2 regions of the Lysinibacillus sp. 54212 genome follow, and region 1 is predicted to be linked to the other one. Evidence: predicted binding sites of a transcription regulator. Region 1 holds the regulator's gene; the other holds the start of a gene.
The links. The regulator LexA, encoded in region 1, represses DNA repair genes until DNA is damaged. The targets are predictions, from matches to a motif close to CGAACATATGTTCG.
Positions count from the first base shown of each region.

Region 2: a site for LexA is predicted at 5,272-5,285, ahead of V4T18_RS02075 (malate synthase). Genes of this name have one in related genera too.

Region 1 covers NZ_JBAFWZ010000013.1:77,936-87,187, reverse strand. The annotation lists gene V4T18_RS11155 (type II secretion system F family protein) at 1-425, shown strand, start outside; gene V4T18_RS11150 (prepilin-type N-terminal cleavage/methylation domain-containing protein) at 470-973, shown strand; gene pilM (type IV pilus biogenesis protein PilM) at 1,085-2,062, shown strand; gene V4T18_RS11140 (PilN domain-containing protein) at 2,059-2,652, shown strand; gene V4T18_RS11135 (potassium transporter) at 2,649-3,359, shown strand; gene V4T18_RS11130 (prepilin peptidase) at 3,391-4,143, shown strand; TPP riboswitch at 4,237-4,351, shown strand; gene thiC (phosphomethylpyrimidine synthase ThiC) at 4,576-6,351, shown strand; gene lexA (transcriptional repressor LexA) at 6,785-7,405, opposite strand; gene yneA (cell division suppressor protein YneA) at 7,577-7,912, shown strand; gene V4T18_RS11110 (YneB family resolvase-like protein) at 7,909-8,568, shown strand; gene V4T18_RS11105 (hypothetical protein) at 8,653-8,844, opposite strand; gene V4T18_RS11100 (DUF896 domain-containing protein) at 9,193-9,252, shown strand, end outside.
Region 2 covers NZ_JBAFWZ010000002.1:58,189-67,440, reverse strand. The annotation lists gene V4T18_RS02095 (tRNA dihydrouridine synthase) at 1-567, opposite strand, end outside; gene V4T18_RS02090 (DUF4261 domain-containing protein) at 879-2,006, opposite strand; gene V4T18_RS02085 (GNAT family N-acetyltransferase) at 2,133-2,960, opposite strand; gene splB (spore photoproduct lyase) at 3,187-4,215, shown strand; gene V4T18_RS02075 (malate synthase) at 4,330-5,184, opposite strand; gene V4T18_RS02070 (serine/threonine protein kinase) at 5,829-6,512, opposite strand; gene V4T18_RS02065 (hypothetical protein) at 6,752-7,288, opposite strand; gene V4T18_RS02060 (hypothetical protein) at 7,462-7,650, opposite strand; gene V4T18_RS02055 (YfiT family bacillithiol transferase) at 7,859-8,368, opposite strand; gene V4T18_RS02050 (cobalamin biosynthesis protein CobN) at 8,560-8,955, shown strand; gene V4T18_RS02045 (DegV family protein) at 9,049-9,252, opposite strand, start outside.

The sequences.
Region 1 (9,252 bases):
AGCTGTTTCAAAAATCAGCTATAGCAAGGTTAACACGTAACCTATCGTCTTTATTTAGTAGTGCTGTACCGATTTTACATGCATTGACCATTTCAGAAAAGGTGTCTGGTAACCCAGTTATTGGGGAAGTTGTGTTAAAAGCAAGAGCAAGCCTTGAAAAAGGGAGTTCATTAACTGAGCCTTTGGAAAAAAGCTGGCTGTTTCCACCACTCGTTACAAGTATGACGAAAATCGGAGAATCAACAGGCTCACTTGACTATATGCTCGAAAAGATTGCGGACTTCTACGAGGAAGAGGTAGATCGTTCAGTAGATACACTAAAGTCGTTAATTGAGCCACTAATGATTCTGTTGTTGGCAGTAGTCATAGGAATTATTGTAGCAGCAATTTTCCTACCGATGTTTAGCTTGTATGAACAAATGTAATAGAAAAATAGCATATGGGCGTTTTGCAGGGAGGTGAGTAAAAAATGCAATTAACGTCCGTGCAAAAGCAAAATACTATTCAAAATAATAAAGGAGGTTTTTATATGTTTGAACTTATGAAAAAACGTATTAAAAACGAAAAAGGTTTATCTTTAGTAGAACTACTGGCAGTAATTGTTATTTTAGCTATCGTAGCTGCAATTGCAATTCCTGCTATCGGTAACATCATTGAGAACTCACGTCTTAATGGGGTGAAATCTGATGCAATTAATGTAATAAATTCAGCGAATTTATACTATACAGATAATCCAGAGGCAACCACTGTTGATGTGAAAAAATTAAAAGAAGATAAATATTTAGATTCAGAAGGTACAATTCCTGCTGATGCAACAATTTCAGTGGATGTACCACGAAAATTAACAGCTGCTGCAATCAAGTTTTCTGGGGAAAAAACAGTAACCTTTAAAGGTGCCACAGTTAAAGGGATTAATGATGAAAAAACTAAAGGTAGTGCAGTTCCGGATACTGGACTGAGTATTGAAAAATAGTATTTAAATTATTCCCTCATCGAACACCCAACCAATAGTTGGGTGTTCCATTGAGTGACTAATTCGCTACATTAAGTGGCTCGAGGTATTGGAAAAGGGGGTTCCCTATTGATGTTAACGATGAAAAAGAGGTCGCATGTGTCGATTTCTATAAACGATTATATAGTACGTGCGCTGGTGTCAAAGGGGCAGAAGTTGGAGCAACCTGTGATTTATGAGCTGCCGTTGCCGAAAGGTGTTGTACAGGATGGAGCGGTTGTTGATGAGCTGACCTTGTTTGAGATTGTAAAGAGCAATGTTGCAAAATGGGGTGGGAAGAAGCAAAATGTTCGTTTGTTTGTTCCTGACACTTCTGTGCTATTAAAAACCTTTGATCATCCTGCCCAGTTGACGGGGAAGGCGTTGAAGGAGTATGTGCAGATGGAGATTGGGCAGTCGATTCATTTGCCATTCCAGGAGCCGCTCCTAGATGTGTATGATCATCAGGAGGGGGACGGGCAGGCTGTGCTGTTTGCTGCCCCACCAGATGAGGTGACGAAATTAATTGGCCTGCTACTAGACTGTCATTTACAGCCTCAAGTTGCAGATATTCGGGCGCTTTGTAATTTGCGATTACTCGAGCATATTAATCTACTAGATAGCCATAAAACGTATTTAATAACAGATTGGTCGATCAATGAGCTATCAATTTGCATTTATTCAAAAGGAAATGTGGAATTTTTACGCTTCCAATCGATTGAAACAAATCTAGAAAACTGGCAGGATCATATGGCTACAGAAGGTGACGTTACATTTACGTATAATGGAGAGCTAGATGATTACCGAGCGATGATTACCGATCAAGTGCTAGAAATTGATCGCATGATGAATTTTTTTAAATTCTCCTTACATAAGGGCGAAAAATCGGTGGATGAAATTGTTGTGCTAGGCGATAATCCCTTACTTCAAAGCATTGCAGACTTTTTGAGTGAAAATTTAGTAACACCTGTAAAGCTAGTGGATGATAGTGTTGTTTCGCAGCGCTTTCCGAATTGTAAGGCTAAGCATGCCTCATTGTTAGGGCTGGCATTGAAGGGGGTTAACGAATGATTCCAGATATTAACCTCATGCCTAAGCTTGAAAAAGGGGAGACGAGCTCCAAGTTACTCTATGTTCTCCTTGGAATTGTTGTACTGTTAGGCTTAGTAGTCCTCTCATGGATGTATGTTAGTGCAAAGTCGAATTTGTCGGATTTAACGAGTGAACAAGCAGAGCTAGAGGAAAAACGAATTAAGTTAGAGGCGGAATTATCAGCCTTGCAAACGATGAATCAGGGCTCACTCGAGGAATCGGTTGCCTTTGTAGAACTTGTCTCCTATCCAGTTTCTCCACTTATTGATGAAACACAGGGTCTGCTACCGGAAAATACGTATTTACGAGAATACGAGTTTGGTGAATCGAGTGTGACAATCAAGGTTGATTTTGAAACGTTAAACGAGGTCTCAACGTACGTAAGTCGATTAGAAAATAGCCCGTACTTTATTGATTCGCAGGTGGGAACAATTGAAAACTTTGAATTGGATCCTGCAGAAGAGGGAGAGAGCGAAGAAGTGAAGTTTAACGAGGTTCCACGATATTCTGTCGAGGTTATGCTAATGATTGATATAGCCTTTGTTGCTGTTGGAGGTGGAATTCGATGAAATCATTCTCGAACAGTAAAAGCTCACCAGTGCTATTATTAACAGCATTAATCTTTGCTCTTCTTTTTGCCGTATACTATTATGTTGTGCTTCCTAAGCAGGATGAAGTAGAAAGTATGGAATCGTCTGTCAATAATTTGAAGATGGAAATGGCTGCACTTGAGGAAAGCATCGCAGCTGTAAAGGAGCAGAGATCTAACAACGAGACAAATGAATTTGATCTGCGAAAAAAGGTTCCTGAAACACGCGCGATTGATGAGCTGCTGTTAAATATTGAAGAAATAGAATTTGTAACTGGCTCACGTATCCTAAAAGTAGAGTTTAATAATTACGATTCGCTCGTTTCAGATTCAGGGCTACAGGATCCTCATGTGCCTTCAGCAGAGGAAACAGAAGGGCAGGATGCAACTCAAACTGATACAGAAGCCAATGCAGAAACGACTCCAGAGGAAGATACTACACCCGTTTCAACGATTGCTGCCGATTCATTGCCGGGCTCGTTAAAGCTCGTGACATTTAATATGGAAGTTGCATCTCCAAATTACAAAAAGCTACAGCAATTTATTAAGGAAATTGAAAATATTGAACGGGTCATGCATATTGATACGATCCAATACGAACTATCTGGTGAGGAAAACAAGTTTGCGGAGGATAAGTCGGATACTGTCGTAGCAACCGTTCAAGTAACTACATTCTATTATGAATAAAATTCGCAGGTAGGAGTAAGGAGCGTTAAAGATGGAGATTGTGTATACAGTATTTGCAGGAGTTTTTGGTCTCGTATTTGGCTCATTTTATAATGTAGTCGGCTTACGAGTGCCTAAAAAAGAGTCCATAGTTTCTCCTCCATCTCATTGTGTTAGCTGCAATCGACAGCTGACGGTGCCGGATCTCGTACCTGTCTTTTCATTTTTATTTTTACGAGGAAAATGTCGTAGCTGCGGGGCAAAAGTTTCCCCAATCTATGCCTTGACCGAAATAGTAACAGCCTTTCTATTTGCCTTCGCTACTTGGCATCTTGGTATTACAGCTGAGCTAGCGGTAGCCCTGTTGTTCATTTCGTTGCTCGTGATTATCAATGTATCGGACCTTGCGTACATGTTAATACCGGATAAGATATTATTATTTTTTCTGCCATTAATTTTGCTCGCTCGATTCTTCTCACCACTTCAGCCATGGTGGGATAGTATTGTCGGGGCAGCTGTCGGCTTTGGTTTACTATTTTTAATTGCCGTGATTTCAAAAGGCGGCATGGGCGGTGGCGATATAAAGCTGTTCTTTGTTATCGGCCTAGTGCTAGGAACAGTGCAAACCTTACTCACGCTATTTTTGGCTTCTGTCATTGGTATGGTGATCGGCATTATTGTGCTCAAAATACGGGGGCAAGGAAGAAAAACCCCTGTACCATTTGGGCCCTCTATCGCGATAGCTGCCATTGTTGTTTATTTTTATGGTGAGGAAATGATCGATTGGTACTGGCGTTTACTATAATCGCAATTATGAAAAAAACGGTGAATGACGAAATAGTATAAAAAATACCCTTTTATTTCAAGTGGTAATATTGTACAATAATGGTAATCGAATAGTGTTAACTAGGGGAGTCCAATGAGTTGGGCTGAGAGGGAAACGCTTAGAAGTTTCTTGACCCTTTGGACCTGATCTGGATCATGCCAGCGTAGGGAAGTTAGAAATCTTTAGTATATGTGAGCACTTCTACATACATATCGTAAGCTGGGTCCGTTTATGTTTCTAATAAATGGATTCAGCTTTTTTTGTATAGGAACGTTTTCATAGAATAGGTATCTGAAAAACGCGGTATCCGCTTGACCTATTCTAGTTGCGCTGTGCCTTTCTAGTTTGCCCCACTACTAATGGATTGATCTAGATCTCGTCCTTTACCAAATATAAAGGAGGAGTTTTTTTATGTCATCAACTTCATTAAACAAAGAAAACATTTCGATCATGTCCAACTTTCCAGGGAGTAAAAAAGTATATGTGGTTGGTTCAAGACAGGATATTAGAGTACCTATGCGAGAAATTGTGCTAGGTCCAACGACGAGTACAGTAGGGGAAGAGGAAAACCTACCAGTGCAAGTTTATGATACAAGTGGACCTTATACCGACCCGAACGCTTCCATCGATATAACAAAAGGGCTAGAGGCTCTTCGCAGTAAATGGATTGAGGAACGAGCAGATGTAGAAAAGTATGAAGGGCGACAAGTGAAGGCGGAAGATAATGGCTATAGTAATGAGGATGATCCTCGTGCTCAACACAACATTTTCCCGAACTTAAAGCGCCAACCATTGCGTGCGAAAGAAGGAAAAAATGTGACTCAACTTCATTATGCAAAAAAAGGCATGATTACACCGGAGATGGAGTTTATTGCAATTAGAGAAAATATGGAGCCTGAATTTGTGCGGAGTGAGGTAGCGAGAGGTCGTGCGATTATTCCATGCAATATTAACCATCCAGAGCTAGAACCGATGATTATTGGACGCAATTTTCACGTGAAAGTGAATGCCAATATTGGGAATTCTGCGGTTTCCTCTTCGATTGAAGAAGAAGTAGAAAAAATGATTTGGGCTACACGTTGGGGCGCTGATACGATTATGGATCTGTCTACAGGAAAAAACATTCATACAACACGTGAATGGATTATCCGTAATGCGGCTGTGCCAGTTGGGACTGTGCCAATTTACCAAGCACTTGAAAAAGTAAATGGAATCGTAGAAAATCTGACATGGGAAATTTACCGCGATACATTAATTGAACAAGCAGAACAAGGAGTAGATTATTTTACGATTCATGCTGGTGTCCTGCTACGTTACATTCCATTAACAGTGGAGCGTTTAACAGGCATCGTATCGCGTGGCGGATCGATTATGGCACAGTGGTGTTTAGCGCACCACCAAGAAAACTTTCTGTATACGTATTTTGAAGAAATTTGTGAAATTATGAAAGCGTACGATGTGGCCTTTTCGCTTGGCGATGGCTTACGCCCAGGCTCTATTCATGATGCCAATGATGCAGCACAATTTGCAGAGCTCGAAACGCTTGGGGAATTAACGAAAATTGCTTGGAAGCATGATGTGCAAGTGATGGTGGAAGGACCAGGCCATGTACCAATGCATCTTATTAAAGAAAATATGGATAAGCAATTAGAAATTTGCGAAGAGGCACCGTTTTACACATTAGGGCCGCTTACAACGGATATTGCCCCTGGCTATGATCATATTACATCTGCGATTGGTGCTGCGATGATTGGTTGGTTTGGCACGGCCATGCTTTGTTATGTGACACCGAAGGAACATTTAGGCTTACCAAATAGAGACGATGTACGTGAAGGGGTCATTACGTATAAAATTGCCGCACATGCAGCCGATTTAGCGAAGGGGCATCCGGGAGCGCAAAAACGAGATGATGCCTTATCGAAAGCGCGTTTTGAATTCCGTTGGCGAGATCAGTTCAATTTATCATTAGATCCTGAACGAGCAATAGAGTATCATGATGAAACATTGCCTGCAGAAGGAGCAAAGGTAGCCCATTTTTGCTCGATGTGCGGACCGAAATTTTGTAGCATGAGAATCTCACATGATATTCGCAATAGTGTCAAAGAAAAAGAAACGAAAGCGGTTGAAGAAGGTTTAAAGGAAAAGGCAAAAGAATTTAAAGAATCTGGCGGCAAAATATATCAATAGTTAGCGAAAAGGGCTGTCCGAAAATTTAGATGAAAATCTGGATTTTCGGCCGCCTTTTTATGATGGGGATCAATAAAATCTCTTTTGTAAAATAAAGCTACTACAATTACAAACTAAAAAAATCGATTACAGATTCGATTTTGGAGAAGCCGTATGTCCATCAATTAATTAAAGCGACTTCATATAAGAGATGCTGTTCATTCGTTAATTTTAATTCCATAATTGAAATAACTATAATTGTCATCTTCATATACTATTTTCTTCCGTTGATCTACATAAGCAAGAACCATCTATTGAATGGGAATGAAATGCAGAAAAACATAAGTATGCACGAATTTGCAGTAATGCTCACGTATTTATGAAATCAATACCCTTAAATATTCAGGAATGAAAAATGGAGAAGAAAACCTTGCGTATTCTTCTCCATTTATATTTATTGTACTGTTCGATATAAGCCTACAACTTTACCTAAAATCGATACTTGATTCACTAGAATAGGATCCATTGAAGAATTTTCAGGCTGTAAACGGAAGTGAGTTTTCTCTTTAAAGAATCGTTTTACCGTTGCCTCATCATCTTCTGTCATTGCAACGACGATATCGCCATTATGAGCTGTTGATTGCTGCTTCACAATGACAAAGTCACCATCTAATATGCCTGCCTCAATCATCGATTCTCCCATAATCTCTAGCATGAAAATTTGATCCTCACTCGTACCGTATGTATTAGGAAGTGGGAAGTATTCATCAATATTTTCAATTGCTGTGATTGGAGATCCAGCCGTTACTTTCCCGATTAATGGAACGTGAATCACTTCTTGTTTATTAACCGGATCAGCATCATGATCTAAAATTTCAATTGCACGAGGTTTTGTAGGATCACGACGAATCAAGCCCTTACTTTCAAGCCTCGCTAAATGACCGTGTACAGTTGAACTTGAAGCAAGACCAACAGCCTCTCCAATCTCTCGAACTGATGGAGGATAACCTTTTGCTCGCACCTCATCTTTAATAAATGCTAGTATTGCTTCTTGTCGTTTTGATACCTTTGTCATAGTGCTCACCTCTCTATTTTTATGTAGTTTCTTCTATCTAATTACGAACAGTATAACATTATGCGAACAACAATGCAAACATAGGTTCGAAAAAGAGTTGACAAAAACAAACGTTTGTTCTAATATGAAAACATACATACCGAACAAACATTCGTAAAGGGGTTTTTTATAATGAAATGGTTAAAACAAAATAGCTATATAGCACTTTTTTTCGCAGCTTCTCTTGTCTTTATTCTATACTTATTTATTACAGACGAAAAAATCGAGCACTATAAAAATATTACAATTGAGCAAGGCGATACATTATGGTCGTTAGCCGATCAATATCGTGGTAAAATGTCTACGCATGATTGGATTACGTTTGTAAAAAAAGAAAATGCGATGAAAACTGGCGCGATTGTAGAAGGACAAGAAATCCTTATCCCAGTTGAAAGACATTCAATCTATATTGCAAATTTAATAAAAGAAGATCATTATTCTGTAAAAGTGGCGAGTGAACAACAATGACAAACAACAACAAGGCAGTACTATATTGCCGAGTAAGCACTGAAAAATCTACACAAGAAACATCATTAATTAGGCAACGAGAGGAATTAACTCGTTATGCTAGTAATCTACAATTTTCAGTTGCAGCAGTTTTCGAGGATCAGCAAAGCGGCTATGATGTGGATCGTGATGGTCTGTTAGCAATGCTTGATTTTATGAAGGCTGAGAATATTACGACGTTATTTGTGCAAGACGAAACACGATTAGGACGTGGCAATGCACGAATGGCTGTCCTGCATTTATTGCAAAAAAATGAAACTACCGTGTATTCATTAAATGATGCTGGTCCACTTTCACTAAATGAAATGGATACAATGCTTTTAGAAATATTGGCGATTGTCGAGGAATACCAGCGGAGGTTACACAATGCAAAAATACGTAGAGGAATGCGTAGGGCAGTAGAAAATGGCTATAGACCAGAGTTGAATTTAAAAGAACGAGGAAATGCAGAAGGGCGTGAACGAATAGAAGTACCTATAGAAGAAATTGTTAAGCTTCGTCAAAAGGGACTTACGTTTAACGAAATCGCAAGCACGCTTCAAGGCTTAGGATTTCAAGTAAGTAAAGCAACCGTTCACCGGAGATATACAGAGTATACTGAAAGCAGTGTAAAATAATGTGTATAGCCGCCTCTTCATAAAATTATAGACCCGCATAAATTTAGTGGGCTACTACAACTTACTTCTTAAGTGTTTCCTAGACTAAAAAATCGTAGAGAGTATTGGAATGGCAAAAGCAATCGCTAAACAACTAATTGCTGCAAATTTGGACTGCTTTTCTAATCTCTCATCTTCAATTTTCAAATACTTCATATAGCTTAAAACAAAATATAACGTTAGTAACAAAAATACAGCTTCCACAACCATTAATACTGTAATCGTAGTATCTATCATATCGAATCTCCTTTTCCTATATTATAGATTAGGCTGTGTTTATTAAAAAAAATATTTCTTGTATAGAGGCGTGTTTGCTAGCGATAGCTTTATCGAAAGGAATTATCCGTTGAATAAAATCGAACATAGTGGCAAATAACCTTTTCCACGTTTTTTTAACACTGTAGAGTAAATTGACATACTTTAAAATTCTTATTTCCATTACAGAATAACCCAACTATGGAATGGATGAAGTTTCAAAACCTGTTTAAAGGAAAGAAAGTCTTTAGTCTGAAAGAGTTAACACTTGCATCATGTGCCTTTTTCTCATACCTTTGTATTATTGGAAATATGAAAGGTGAGAAAGCTATGTTATCAAATGAAAAAATCGCTCGTATTAATGAGTTATCGAAAAAAGCGAAGGAGGGC
Region 2 (9,252 bases), on a different contig from region 1:
AATGAGCTCCCAGTGCGCATCAGCTTGGCTCATTTCCTTTCTTGTACGTAAATGAATCGAAAGGTTCGCAATATCCTGTTTTAAAATATGCGTTAGCCAGTCCTCCCACTCATTTATATCACTAAAACCAAGACGTGTTTTTACGCTAACAGGAAGTCCACCTGCTTTTGCTGCTCCGATCAATTCTGCTGCAACGTCCGGACGTAGAATAAGGCCACTCCCTTTTCCTCTCGATGCCACATTTGGTACAGGGCAGCCCATATTTATATCGATCCCTTTAAACCCTAGCTTTGCCATACCCATACTCATTTGACGGAAATATTCGGGATTATCCCCCCAAATATGTGCCACCATTGGCTGTTCATCCTCTGTAAAAATCAAGCGACCACGCACACTTTTCATGCCCTCAGGATGACAATAGCTATCTGAGTTTGTAAACTCTGTGAAAAATACATCCGGGCTCCCAGCTGCACTTACAACATGGCGAAAGACAACATCCGTCACATCCTCCATTGGTGCAAGTACAAAAAACGGTCTCGGTAAATCCTTCCAAAAATTCTCTGTCATATTCAAATTCAAATCCTCTCACTCTGAACACTTATGCATGTTTAATCTATATATTATAAGTTTATATTAACTACCTAAGCCAACCTTAACAATGTGCAGAATGTATGTGGCACCTCAAGAGATGTCGGTAGCTTTAAGTAATTAAATCATTATTATAGTATAACCTAGCTTTTTTAATTTATCTTCACAAACCGTTCTATTTTCAATTAGTTTTTCAATATAAAAGTAAGTGCACGACTTGAGTAAAATGTGTCTAGATTTATATGTAGAGCAAAAAAGACACCTGCTACGGCGCCTTTTTTGAAATGAGACTAGTATTCGATTTTGAGAGTGTCCCCATCGACATACACTCCCTCAGAACGGGAAATCGGTAGCTTTTGCTCTGCTGAGAAGCCGATTGTTTCTCCATCTCTTAAAGTGACATTCTCTTCTACAATATAGCCGGAAATATCAAGTAAAAAATCACGTAGCTCGGCAGGACTTACTTGGCTGTCTAGGATTTCAATTTCATCCTTACCAAGGGCTTTTAGTCCATAAGTATATCCATCTAATCCTGTTTCCGTACCGACCAGACCGAAATAAACTAGATTAAGTAAAGGGATCATATCGTCATCCTTCATGACTTCAGCCATATCCAAATACATTTCAGGCTGGAATACAGTGCCACACGTATAGATTCCTATTGCGTTAGGGAGCTTAAGACAACTCGCCGCCAGCTTTGTGAATAGCTTGCCGCTATCAAGTGGAGAGCCGGAGCGGGTAAATACAGCCAGGATGATTTGAGCTACATGCGTTTTAGTAACCTCAACAGCTTCCTTCCATAGGTAATTCCCCTGTGCAAAATGCTCAGCCTCACCATCTGGTACTGGGGCATCGACAAAGCTTACTGCTAAAAGGCAGTCATCCACTTCAAAGACTAGGGTTCCTTCTTTTGATTCTTTGGAGTTTTCCTCATCCTCTACCATTGAGCTGGAAATATTCCAATCATTAGAAAGATTAGATTTTATCGCCTCAAGATCACATTCCGAAGAGTTAAGCAGGATGAATCCATTAAAAATACCAGAATCTTTGTCTTGGGTTTCTGTTTCTTCCCCTTCGGATTGTGTAGCCTCATAAGCTTCAGCCTGCTGCATCCAGTATTCACGGACCATTTCTACCATTTTTATCGCTTCTTGCTCTGCAGTCGAAGGATCGTAGGGTTCCATCTCGCTAAAGACATGACCGCAATGCTCCGTGTCAGACGGATCCTCATAGCCCCCACAAACGCCAAGGAGCCATTTTCCGAGCATGTTCTTTTTATATTTGAATATGTAGTAGTGCATATCATGTCTATGGAATTCTCCTGCAATTTCTATTAGGCTAGGGTGTCTACCGAGTTCATGTTCATCCGCAAGCCAATCAATCATTGATTGCATTGCTGCTTGTTGTTGAGCTGTCATTCATATCTCTCCTTTTAAAATCATTTGATTACATCATCATAATACCAATATACGGTAATTCATTTATAGTTCGTAAACAAAATTTTTAAGCGGGTCCAAATCAGATGAACATTTTTTAGATAGTATTCAAAACGTAAATTCATATCCTATGTAGTTAAATGAATTACAAAATCCTAGGTTTTCAGCAACTGCAATAGAAGGTTTATTCCCTTCCATACAATCCCAATACGGTACCATATTATTCTCAAAACAATCTTTTACAAAGCTGTGGGCATTCGTTTGAGCTAACTTTTTCCCCTGATGAGTACCTAAAGTTTCAATATCTATACAATGTATATTTTCAACAACAAAACCTGAAAAACAGACACTGACAATTTCATTCTTATGAACAATACAATAACCAATCCCCTTACTAAAAAAATGATCGGGTGATGACCAAAACTCTAAAATCTTTGAGTGTAAAAACTCAATGTTCTTTATGAAGCTAGTATCATTTTCATAGAGCATCTTATCAATTTTATGGATTGAATATCCATTTTCCAGCATAGGCTCTCTTTCAGGTTTATAGTGCTCTTTTTCTAATATATAAACTTTTTGCTGCCAGCTTCCTAATTCACGATGTTTAAATATCGATTGGATCGTGTTATTCCATTTCTCATGATTGCCTACCCCTTCAAACCACTTTAGACTAACTTTCTTTGCTTCCGGTGCTATTCTATCGTCAATATAAGCATTGATATCTTTGATAAACCGCTCATTACTTTCATCCCCAATAAATATAAAGCCATCATTATTCCCTAACCAAATAAGTCCTGTTTGGGGTGTAGCCTCATCATCTACAAATATACGCCCAGGATTGACTCCTGAAATGATTGCTTTAGCTTCTAGTTGTCCTTGTTCATTTATGATTCTTAAACATTTATGAAAATCACTTTGCTGTAACTCACAAATCATTCTATTGTCTCCTTCCTTCACCCTAATTATCGTTCCTAGAAGCTATATACTATATTTTACCAAACTCATCTTAACTTTTTAACCACTTGTATGTAAGCCTTTAACGAATTTTTCGTTAAAAATAATTGCACCATGATATTCCACAACATAAATTTCACTTCTTTAGACAAGCTAATTTCAACGACAATAAAAATGATGCTGTAATTTTATTCGATTGGAGAAGATCATGACGAAACCATTTATGCCTCAACTTGTTTATTTTGAACCAAAAGCGTTGGAGTATCCATTAGGTATAGAACTGAAAGAAAAATTTGAAGGGTTAGGTATCGAGATTCGCTATACTACCTCTCATAATCAAATACGAAACCTGCCTGGAGACAATGATTTGCAAAAGTACCGGATTGCAAAGTCCACGCTCGTCGTGGGCATTCGTAAAACACTAAAGTTTGATACGTCGAAGCCATCCGCAGAATATGCCATTCCACTAGCAACCGGATGCATGGGACATTGTCATTATTGTTATTTGCAAACAACTATGGGGAGTAAGCCTTATCTTCGTACATATGTGAATGTCGATGAAATTTTTGAAGCGGCAGATTCCTATATCGAAGAACGTGCCCCTGAAATTACGCGTTTTGAAGCAGCTTGTACATCTGATATTGTTGGGATTGACCATTTAACCCACTCATTAAAAAAGGCTATTGAACATTTTGGCCAAACAGAATTAGGAAGATTGCGGTTTGTCACAAAATTTCATCATGTCGATCACTTGCTCGATGCTAAGCATAACGGTCACACAAGATTTCGATTTAGTATTAACGCTGACTATGTGATTAAAAACTTTGAGCCAGGAACTTCACCTTTAGCGAAACGAATTGAAGCAGCTGGGAAAGTTGCAAGAGCAGGGTATCCACTTGGATTTATCGTCGCCCCGATTTATTTGCATGAAGGCTGGCAAGAGGGCTACTATAATATGTTTGAGCGCTTGGACGCAGAGTTACCGCACGATGCTCGGGATGATATCACCTTTGAATTCATACAGCACCGATTTACGAAGACGGCAAAAAATGTGATTGAGAAAAACTATCCAAAGACTAAGTTACAGTTAGATGAATCTTCAAGACGTCTTAAGTGGGGCAAGTACGGGATTGGTAAGTATATTTATCAGAAAGAAGAAGAGAACGAAATGAAGGAGAGGCTATACAGCTATATGGAGAAATTCTTTCCAAATGCGAAGCTCGAATACTTTACGTGAGTCCTATAAATCCGTTAAATAACCTGAAAAGCAGACGGCAAATTAGAGGAGCGTTGCTAGCACTTCTAGTTGACCGTCTGCTTTTTATTTTAACTTAGATTTTTTATCTAACGTCTAAATACGCAATAATGTGCCATTAGGCTTTGGTAACTCTTGATCATTTATGGCATTCATTTTACAATAATGCTTGAAAAATTGTTGTGCTAGCTCCTGTTCCTGTGTTTCACTTTTTAACGAAACGATATCAAGTAGGATTTGAGCCATCCATAAATTATCAAAATAGCGGTATTTACCTGTATTCCATGTCATTTTGTCAGGTGACCTTTCATTACTATAGTAGTTCCAGAAAAGCAGCCTATCTGCTTCTTGTTCTGTAAGCTGTATTTTGAATTTTGAATGCGCAGGAATATACCCATCCTCACAAAGCTTACCGATAAACTCCTCATTCACCATGTAGACACCTAAAATACGTCTGTCTTTTTCAGGCATGCCAGCATCAATCGCTGTTAACAGGACTGCGCTATTTTGATGCAAACGGGTTGGTTTTTTTGGTTTCCCGTTGCTATTACCACTTTTAATAACGCCTGAAAAAACCTTCCACTCTGAAAAAGATCTCGTCTGTTCGTCTTTGTCACACCAAAAAACCATTTGTGATTCTGGATGAAGCTTATGATTGTTCATCAGTTTTTCGTGTTCTAAACGAAGTTCCAGGTTTATTCGCTGTTGCTTTAATTCTTCTTCCTTCTTCCGTTCTTCCTCCTTTCGTTCTTGTTCCTTCTTTTGTAAAATTTTTTCAAGTAAATGTGCATCACTTTTATCATGTAGCTTTAAGTGCTTTCCAAAAACATCAGGGAAAATAAATTTTTTATTTTCCGAGGCGAAATTTATTTCAATACTAGAGTCATTTTGATTCACTATACTTCCTACACCAAAAAGCTTGTGTGTAACTTTCTTATTGATTAGATTCATTATTCTAGTCCTCCTTATAGAATAAGTACTCAGTTCCTAATAGATCGTTAGTTGAAAAATTTATTCAATCGGCTCTCTTTTAAAGCTCACACAACTGTTTGATTTATTTTCTCGATTAAAAAAGATATAAAAAAACGTATCCAAATTCTATCTACAAAAATGTAAAGCGAACTTCGAAATACGATTAGAAAAAAACAATTGTAAGACTATTATAACATTTTTAAAAATTTTATCAAATTTCTTATTGACAACATAATTTATCACAAGGTAAAATTTAGTTTTATCCTTTTCAACCCGTTTCATTTTCATTCTCATTTCGCTTTTTAGCTTACTATGCAACGGACCTACTCCATTGAATAAAAATAAACATGCTGGGACAAAACCCGAAAACACCATTTTTCTCGTTGAGAAAAATGGTGTTTTCTTAGTATGGAGAAAATTGATTTCCGTTCCGGGGACGCTTTCCGGGGGCACGGCCTGAGCCTGTAGTCTCAGGCGTCGTGCTGTTCCCCCAGGAGTCGCCCCTTCTCTATAATCAATTTATGAAGTAGCGAATTCTTACTATAGGTGTTCCTCGATTTCTATAAAATCTTTACTTATGTCCCAGCCGTTCTTAAAAATGTTCTATAATCGTCTACTGCTGTTTATTTATCTATTTTTTTATACAGCCTGTTAAAAATCAATTTTGTAAACTCTTCATATGAAGAGGATTTCTTCCCCCATAGGTTATACCACTTTCGAATCGTTTCTACTAACCAAAACGGAACAGAATCTCCATCTATTAAATGATAGTATTGCTCATATCCCTTTTTTAAATATTCCCATCGGTTATCATTTCCTGCTCGTATATATTCAGAGATATCGAGTATTTTTGCTCTACCGTTTTGTAGTAAAATATTTTTCAAATGAATATCTCGTGGGTTCAGGCCTTTATTCCGAACATATTTTCTTGCTGCCTCCACATCCTTTACAACCTGCTCCGGAATGTGAACACCTTGTAGAATGCAGTCAAAGAGCGTGATCCCTTCTTCGTAGCTTAAAACGAGGAATTCGTCGTAAGAAGCAAAACATGTTGAAAAGAAAGGTGAATCGCCTAAAACCTGATAAACATTCGCTTCAATTTTTACTTTGTTTCTTTTATCCTCGGCATATAATTTAAATGCATAGGCTGGGGCTGAAAGAGACTGAAAAACGGCCGCATCTGTCCCGACCCCTATACACTTCAAATCATCCGCTTCGCCAATTATAGTTACCGGCTCATTATTTGGATTTGAAAAAACTTTAATTTTTGAAAGAGAGCTTATAGCTATATCCCAATCATTTCCCATATAATCTCTCCCTTTATTCACATTGAAGAACACTGCACTATCCAATTATTTTAATATAATTTAATCAAAAATACCTTAAATATGAGTTGGAAAGTAAATAAAGCCATTATTCGAATCGTTGCACTAGGCGAATACCATCAGCCACACTCCCGCCCCTCACTTCACTTAAAATTTCGCGTTTGTTCTTAGAAAATTTATGTATGAATTCTACTACTCTAATAGAAATTATCGCCTTCATATTATTGCAATGTGATCGGATATACTTTAGCCCAGCTTAAGTCTTTCCATAATTTCTTTCCATAATAAGAAAAGACAATATAACCTTTTTCATTATTATCTGCATTCGGGATATAATAATAATTGAGCTCTACCGAAGACTTTTTGCCGTAATAAAAAAATCCGTCTACTGTACTGGATTTACTTTTGTCTACTATATTCACATTCTGTTCTTTTAACGTATCTACCGCAATATCATATGTGCGATAATCCATTCCTATATGATAATCATTATCTTGACTATCAGGATAGTTCATCATTGTAGATTCTATTGTATGAGGTAAGAAAATATAAACATGATAAAAATTATTTTCGTCAAAATCTATTCTTTCAATATTATTTATGTTTAATTGTAATTGTATATTTTTTTTAGCATCGGTATCATTTTTCAATTCATAAACAATATCTATATTATCATCGATTATATCGGGCTTTAAAGAGTAATGAGTAGCAAATACAACTAACAAAAGCATGGTCATAATTATAAAAAAATTTTTCATTTCACATTTCCCCTTTTGTAGTTTATTATCCCTTTTTCCTATATGTGAATAACATTCGTCATTTTTAAGGCAATTGCAGCCATAATGTACACGCTATTTCTAGTATTAGCACGTATTTCAGCGCTCAATCCTGTTTCTCCAGCTCTAAGTCTTTCATAATAGGGAAATACTTTTTAAAATTTATCTTTATAAATCGGTCGTGGCATTTTGATTTTACATGAGGGCTCTATTTCTGATCTTGTTACAATTAATCGATTCCCGTTTGATTTTAAATTAAAATGTAACCCTGTCTTAGTTTGGAGTGTCATCGGACTATCTTTACATTCATCTAATAAACTTCCCCATACTTCCTCGGCCTTCATATTACTACCTCCTCACACTCTTTTAAATTTATTAAATCTATTCTGACAAAAAAAGAACGAATTCCTCTAACAGGAATTTGTTCTCTAAATTTTTAATACTAACTCCAACTACACAGCCGTTTCAAAAAGTAATGCGTGTTGAGGGGATGATATAGAATGGATGGTAACTCATCTTAAAGAAATTATGAGGCTAGTTTTGTATATTGAATCATTTTGATAATGCCAATTTTATATGAGCTAAGTGATGCTCTTCGTGCCAAGCGAGCTTTGCAATCTTTGATGAAACTTTTATTTTGCCGTTTACTTGGTGAGTAAATGCTCGGTCCAGATCCTCTTCAGTTAAACTGTGTCCTAAAGATACGATACGCTCATTTACGCCTTCAAGAATTTTAATAGAGCTTTCAACCGGAAGCTCTGTATCCCGTTGAACAGCCCACTTTTCTTCATCGAAAGCTGGAACTGTTGGATTGTCATCTGTTAAAGCGAGCTTCAAACGTTGATACATTGTCAACTGAGAATCTGCAATGTGATGTACAAGCTGACGAACAGTCCATGCACCTTCACGATACGTTTTGCTTAATTCCTCATCCCTTAAAGAATCAACCGTTTCTCTTAATCGAACCTTGTATGTTTCGATCTGCTTTAACCATTCTTGAACATGTTCAAGTGTAACTTCTTCAGGAACTTGCAATTCTCCAATTGGGAATTTAACATCCATTTCCAAACCCCTTTTCCCGACTCAGTATTTACCAATTCATTGGTATTAACTTTTAATATAGCAATGGGCTAAGTCGTTGTAAACTTTCAACAAAAAACTACAAGATTTTATTCTCCTAGTTGCCTTATGAAACCCTTCTCTTTCCAAAACGTACTTATAGTTATTCATTCATTTAACAAGGCGGGACATTGATGTTAATAGCTTTTTATAGTACTCTTATTATCTTTTTAATTTTATTTATTGTAACGATAATTTATTTGGTCAGTCTTATAAAGCGGAAAAGGGCAACGGGCGGAAATGTCATAGCTTTATTCTTCCTGTTGCTATTAACAGGATTTGTTTCTGGTATTTATGGATTTGACTTTATTAAATTGCAAGCTGGAGAAGTAGAAAAGACGGAAGGGAATTGTTTTATTGAGTTTAATGATAACGGAAAAAGTATTGCAACGACTACGGTTGAAATAGACGAGAATGTCTATCAAATAAAAGGTGATACATACAATCATTTGCGGGATGGAACTTATGAATGTACAGTGCATTATTTACCAGTTACTAAAATTATTGAATCCCTCCACGTAGAAAAATAATAGGAATCAGTCTGCAATTTTTCTGATTCCTACTCATCTTTGTTCAACTATACTTCCCATTAGAATAACTTTCCGACACTGAGCTTGAGTACATTAATATTCTACCCCTGCAATGCCAAAGCCCCCAGGTCCAGCATGTGTGGAAATCATCGCACCTGCCCTCATCCACATTACATTTTCGAAACCTGCTTCCTTTGCGATTTCATCTATTCGTCTCTTAATACTTTCATCAAGTCCGATCGAGTAAATTAAATACAGCTGTTTTCGATCAATATCGTATTCGTGTAAGTAATCTCG